Regions from separate parts of the Streptomyces sp. NPDC088915 genome, predicted to be linked through region 2. Evidence: riboswitches for the same ligand, from Rfam matches in the RefSeq annotation. Region 2 holds a riboswitch; the other holds the start of a gene.
The links. Region 2 has a riboswitch for cyclic di-AMP ahead of ACIP5O_RS00075 (M23 family metallopeptidase). Riboswitches for the same ligand answer to the same signal wherever they lie in the genome.
Positions count from the first base shown of each region.

Region 1 (3,211 bases), on a different contig from region 2:
GTGGCGTCCAGGTCGAACATGGCCTGGTCGATCAGGCGCTGCTCGGTGGCGTCGTAGCCGACGAGCTCCGGGCCGATCTGCTCGATGACGGCGAGGACGGCCTTCTCGACGCCCTTGCCCTGGTAGCGGTTCGGGTCACCGTCGCGGAGCTCGAGGGCCTCGAACGCACCGGTGGAGGCGCCGGACGGAACGGCAGCACGGCCGGTGCTGCCGTCGTCGAGGCCGACCTCGACCTCGACCGTGGGGTTGCCTCGGGAGTCCAGGATTTCCCGGGCTACGACGACGTCGATGGACGGCACGAGCATCTCCTTCTGGGATGTGACGCGGGATGTGACGCAAGGTCGGTGCAGGGTCGCTTGGCCTTGCGACAAGAGCCTAACCGCCCCGGAGGCTCCGACCGGCCGGGCGCCCGCCCCCTGGGACGAAAAAGGACCCGAGGGCATGCACAACGGGACGAAGGACCCCGGACCTACCGGGCGGTAACCGTCAGACGGGACCGACGGCCGTCCCGTACGGAGGGCCGTCTCGTACGAGAGGTCGTCCCGTACGAGGGGTCGTCCCGTACGAGAGGTGTCCCCCCATCAAGGGGGAACCCCGGCCCGGCGCGCACGGGGGAGTGGCGCGCCGGACCGGGGTGGTCACCGCGGGAGGGTCATCGGGGGCGCGTGAGCCGCCGGACTCACGCGACCCGCCGGGCTCACTTCAGGTGGAGCTGCTGGCCCGGGTAGATCAGGTCGGCGTTCTCGACGACGTCGTCGTTGAGCTCGAAGAGCTGGGCCCAGCCGCCCTTGACGCCCTGGGCGTCGGCGATCTTGCTGAGGGTGTCGCCGGCCACGACCTTGTACTCGCCGTCACCCTTCTTGACCGTCTTGCCGGTCGGGGTGGTGACGGTCTTCTGCGGGGCGGCCTTCGGAGCCTGGCGCGGCTGGCTGCGGGTGGTCGGCTGCTCGGCCTTCCGCTCCTGCTTCGGCTGCGCCTGCTGCTGCGGCTGCTCCTGCTGCGACTGCTCCTGCGGCGCGCTCTCGGCGGCGCCGCCGTCGTACGAGGCGCCGGAGAGGCCCACGCCGCAGCTCGGCCAGGCGCCCTTGCCCTGGCCCGCGAGGACCTTCTCGGCGACGGCGATCTGCTGCGCCTTCGACGCCTGGTCGGCGCGCGGGGCGTAGGCGGTGCCACCGAAGGCGGCCCAGGTGGAGTTCGTGAACTGCAGGCCGCCGTAGAAGCCGTTGCCGGTGTTGATGGACCAGTTGCCGCCGGACTCGCACTGGGCGACGCGGTCCCACTCGGAGGCCGTGGCGGCCGAGGCGGTGCCCGCGGTCATCAGCGGGGCGGCGACGGCGACGCCGGTGACGCCGACGAGCGCGGCGACCTGGGCGGCCTTGGAGGGACGGCGGTGTTTGCCCTTGACGGAAAACAGCATGGGGATTCTCCTCACCGACGCCTGCGAGGTGAGCTGTCGGGTTCGGGCCGAAGAGTTGCCCGGCCGCGTGTCCTAGCACGCGGCTTCACCCCAAGCCGGTCGTCGGCCGTCCGTGTCTGGACGGCCGGGCCCGGCACTTACCTTGGGTCCCCCGCTCCTGCCTTCGGCGCTTGCGCGACGACTGTTCCCGTCGGCCGACGGCAGGATTCGGCGTTTCGGTCGACGGGGCCCGCGGTGGCGAGCGATGACGACCGTAGACACAGACCCCCCCGAAGTTCAAAGAGGCTCATACGACGAATTTCGCCTCTTCTTGCCCTTCGGAGGGGACTGTTTGCGCAGGTGAGGGATGACGGAAGCGGAGCTTGCGGGCGCGACACGCCAGTTGGGACAAAGAGACCCATGTCTCACTCGCCCGGAACCGGACATACACCCACGAACTACCCGGCCGTCGGGACCGAACCCTTCGTCAGGTCGAGGTTCTGACCAGGGAGGATGAGGTCCGGATCGGTGCCCACGGTCCGCTTGTTGGCGTCGTAGAGGGCGGTCCACCCTCCGGGCAGTTCGTTCGCCTGGGCGATGTCCGAAAGGCTGTCACCCGGTCGCACGACGTATTCACCCGAAGAGCCCTGACTGTCCGTTGCGCCCGAATCCTTCGCTTCGTCAGCGATCGGGGTCGATTCGGCCTCTTCGGAAAGATTGCCCTTGTCCGAGGCATGTCTACCGGATTCGGTGGAGCTGTCCGGCTTGCCGGTTTCCTCCGGAGCGGCCTCGCCCCGGTGCTTGCCCGTGCCGGGCGCGGCCGACGCTCCCTCATCTTCCGGGATACCGGGCGTAACAGACGTATCGGGCGTAACGGACTCACCGGGGGCGACGGGGACCGTCGGGTCGGACGGATCGGCCGGGAGCGTCGGGTCCGCCGGGTCCGTGGTCCCGGTCGACGCGGACGGCGCGGACGGCGTCGAGGGGGCGGTCGGCGCGCTCGGGCCCGTCGAGCCGGCGGGGGCCGTCGGCGCGGCCGGTGCCGTGGAGGGGGCGGTCGCGGGGGCGGAGGGCTTCGGCGCCTTGGTGGACGGCGCGGCCGTGGAGGCGCCCGACGAGCCCGAGTTCCAGTTCGACTCGGGGACGGGTGCCACGGAGGTCGCCGGAGCGGCGGCCGGACCCGGGTCCACCCCGGTGGGCTTCCCGTCGTTCTTCAGGCCGGCGATCGGCGCGCAGGTGGCCCAGGTGTCGCTGCCCTTGACGAGGACCTTCTCGGCCACCGCGATCTGCTGGGCGCGGCTGGCCAGGTCGGGGCTGGGCGCGTACGCCAGGCCGCCGTGGCGCTCCCAGTCCGCCTGGGTGAGCTGGAGGCCGCCGTACATCCCGTTCCCGGAGTTGGCGCTCCACTGACCGCCCGACTCGCACTCGGCGACGCGGTCCCAGGTGGCGGCGTCGGCGGCGGACGCGGATCCGGTGGCGAGCAGGGGCAGCGCCATGGCGGATCCGGTCACGCCCGCGGCGACGACGATGGCGGGGGCCTGACGGGGGCGACGGTGTCGTCCGTTCCCGGAACGCATAGGTACGCCTTTCGCGTGACGGCTGAGACTGCCGGGAAACGTAGCGGCATTCGAACGCTCGTCACAAGTCGATGGCCACCCGATCACATGAAGATCACATTTCTGACGGACCGTCACCGTACGAGAGGGGTACGGACGGGGAGAACTCCACCGGAAGCGTGCGCAAACCGCGCATGATGAGCCCGCCGCGCCACCGCAGTTCGGCCGGATCGGCGGCGAGCCGCAGGTCCGGCAGACG
Region 1 covers NZ_JBIVIR010000010.1:51,173-54,383, forward strand. The annotation lists gene eno (phosphopyruvate hydratase) at 1-305, opposite strand, end outside; gene ACIP5O_RS19310 (transglycosylase family protein) at 698-1,417, opposite strand; cyclic di-AMP (ydaO/yuaA leader) riboswitch at 1,421-1,596, opposite strand; gene ACIP5O_RS19315 (transglycosylase family protein) at 1,855-2,973, opposite strand; gene ACIP5O_RS19320 (cytochrome P450) at 3,068-3,211, opposite strand, start outside.
Region 1: linked by a shared signal. The riboswitch ahead of ACIP5O_RS19310 (transglycosylase family protein) and the one ahead of ACIP5O_RS00075 (M23 family metallopeptidase) in region 2 are both predicted to bind cyclic di-AMP.

Region 2 (3,211 bases):
GAAGACGTTGCCGCCGAGGGCGAGCGGGAAGACGTGGAGGTCGGACGTGCCCAGCGTACGGAGAGAGGTCATGGAGTGATCAACGGTCTCCGCCACCGGACCTATTCCGTGCGTGCCGTGCGTGGTTCGCGCGGCTTCGGCGGGGTCAGACCGTCAGGCCCTTGGAGCGCAGCCAGGCCGCCGGGTCGACGCCGTCGCCGCCGCCGGGGTGGACCTCCATGTGGAGGTGGGCGCCGGAGACGTTCCCGGTGGCGCCGACGCGGCCGATCGTCTCGCCGGTGCCCACGGTCTGGCCCGCGGAGACCGTCATGGAGGAGAGGTGGCAGTACCAGACCTCGGTGCCGTCCTCCAGCTCCAGGACGATCCGGTAGCCGTAGGAGCCGGACCAGCCCGCCGACTTCACCGTGGCGCCGTGGACCGCCTTGAGCGGGGTGCCGGTGGGGGCCGCGAAGTCGAGGCCGGTGTGGTGGCCGGAGGACCACATCGAGCCGGACTGCATGTAGGTGGCGGTGAGGGTGTACGAGGAGAGGGGCATCGAGTAGCTGGCCGCGAGCTCGGCGAGGCGCTCGGCCTCGGCCTTCGCCCGGGCTTCCGCCTCCGCCTTGGCCTTGGCCTCCGCCTCGGCCTTCTCCGCGGCCTTCGCCTTGGCCTCGGCTTCGGCCTTCTCCGCGGCGTCGGCCTTGGCCTTCGCCTCGGCGGCGGCCTTCTCGGCGGCGTCGGCGGAGGCCTGCTGCTGCTCGGCCTGCTGGAGGATGCGGGCGCGCAGGGCCTCACCGGCGTCGGCGGCGCTCGGGGCGTCCGCGGTCGTCAGGCTCGCCCGCGTGACCTGCCCGGTCCGCGCGGCCCGGTCGTCGGCCTCGGTGGTGTACGTGGCGGAGGTCAGCGGGTTCGGGTTGGCGCGGTCCGCGGGGACCGTCTCCCGCTCCTCCTGGCCGGGCAGGAGCGCGCCGACGCCGGGGAGGTCGTGGGCGTCGGGCAGGTTCAGGTCCGGGAGGTCCGGGAGGGATATGGCCACCGGGGGCTTGTCCTGCGCGGTGGCGAGGCCGCCCGCGCCGACGGCCGCGATGACGCCGACGCCGAGAACGGTGGAGGAACGGGCGAAGTTGGAGCGCTGCTTGACGACCCGGTGGCGGCCGCCGGAGCGGTTCTGGGAGCGGAGGGAATCCTCGGTGGGGTTCCACTCGGTGTCCGGGGCGGAGGGGGCCGCACCGCCGCCGAAGGCATCGAAGGGGGCTTCGGGGGCAGGGGTGTTGGACGCCACGGAGGCGCGCTCCTTTCCTTCCTTCTCGCCTACCGGGTTAGCTGACGGGTTCGGAGCAGGAAGGTCTCCTACGGGCCCGGTCGCACGGGTGGGTGCGAAGGGCTCGATTCACCCCAAATGGTGGTTCCCCGGTTCCCTTGCGGGATTCGGCGCGTGCGCACGGTGCCGTCTCTTGCGACGGCTGGGACGACCGCGCTGCGTTATCGAACGTTAATAGACAGGGGGTCCCGATTCCAAGCCGTTCCCCTTGATCATTCAGTGAATTGGTAGGGAATGGTCCGACTTGACCCCCCTTCAGCAAAGCGGGCTCCGGGAGCGGCAAACCCCCTGCGACCTGACGTTACGTCAATTGTTATCGCAGGGAGATATTCCGACTACCCGTGGTGACGGGGGCCGCCGGGAGGCCGGTGGCGGGGCCGCGCGGGGCCCGGGGGGGCGGTCGGTGGCGGGGGCCGCGCGGAGCCGGGGAGCGGTCGGTGGCGGGGCCGCGCGGGGCCGGGGGGCGGTCAGTGGCGGGGCCTCCCGGGCGGCACCACCGGCATCGTCCGGCGCCTCTCCGGCTGCCCCGCCGCCGGGCGGCTCAGCGCGAGCAGCGCCATGTCGTCCGTCGCCCCGCCGCCCGTGTGGAGCCGTACGTCGTCCACGAGTGCGTCGAGCACCTCCTCGGGTCCGGGGAAGATCCGCCCCGCCAGCCGCTCCGCCGGGTCGTAGAAGACGCCCTGCGCGTTCCGCGCCTCCGAGAGGCCGTCGGTGTAGAAGAGCAGCGTCGTGCCCGGCGGGTACGGCCGGGCCTCGGCACGGTCCGGCCACGACGCGAGGTCCCCCATGCCGAGGGGCAGCGCCGGCCGGCTCGGATCGACCGGTTCGACCCGCCCGTCCCCGTGCAGCACCAGCGGGGGCGGATGCCCCCGGTTGACGACCCGTACGAAGCCGTCGAAGGTGCCGCTGCCGTCGGAGCGCGGGATCTCGGCCAGGACGGCGGTGGTGAACCCCTCGACGGCGTCGAGGCTGTCCCGGCGGGTGCCCTCCCGGTCCAGCGCCCGTTCGAGCCGCTCCGCCACGCCCTCCAGGGTCCGCTCCTGCTCGGCCGCCTCCCGGAAGGCCCCGATGACGACGGCGACGGCCTCGACCGCTTCGAGGCCCTTGCCCCGCACGTCCCCGACCACGAGCCGCACCCCGTGCGGGGTGTCCTGCACGGCGAAGAGGTCGCCGCCGATGAACGCGTCCGCCTGCGCCGCCTCGTAACGGGCCGCGCACCGCAGCCCGCCGATCCGCTCGGCGGGCGTCGGCAGCACCGCCTTCTGCGCGGTCTCCGCGATGACCCGCGCCGAGGCGAGCCGCTCGCCGCTGCGGCGCACCACCCGGTTGATGAGGAGGGCGAGCCCGGAGACGGTGAGCACGGTCAGGGTCTCGGCGACGGCCGGGGCGCGGGTGACGTCGTCGCTGAAGAGGTAGAGGCCGACCGAGGCGAGGACGGCGGCGATCCCGGTGAGGAGGGTCGTGAGCAGGGAGAAGAAGGGCGCGGCGACCAGCGGGGCGGCGGCGAGCATCGGGGAGGCGGTGTACGGGGCGGGGGTCGTCACGTCGAAGAGGATGCCGCCCACGATGATCATCGGCGGCAGCGCGCGGATGAACCGCCGGGCGCCCCGGTACGCGGGACGGCCCTCACCGCCCCGCCTCCCTCGGCCCGCCGCTCCTAGGGGGTGCCCCACCTGTTCTCTCCTGCCCGGTCCGCCCGCCCGCGGCCCCGTACCGCGCCCTTCCAGAGTGGCCGCCGCCCCGGCGGACGGCGACTCCGCACGGCCGACCGGCGTACGGGGGCGGCGCCCGGGGCCGGGCGGGACCTGGGCGCCTGGGCGGGGCCCGGGGCCTGGGCGGAACCCGGGGCCGGGGGGCGGGAGCCGGGGCCGGGAGCTACATGTTCCGCTCGGCGTAGACCGCCAGCGCGTC
Region 2 covers NZ_JBIVIR010000001.1:22,036-25,246, forward strand. The annotation lists gene ACIP5O_RS00070 (aldo/keto reductase) at 1-72, opposite strand, end outside; gene ACIP5O_RS00075 (M23 family metallopeptidase) at 146-1,261, opposite strand; cyclic di-AMP (ydaO/yuaA leader) riboswitch at 1,273-1,423, opposite strand; gene ACIP5O_RS00080 (PP2C family protein-serine/threonine phosphatase) at 1,768-2,973, opposite strand; gene ACIP5O_RS00085 (MerR family transcriptional regulator) at 3,176-3,211, opposite strand, start outside.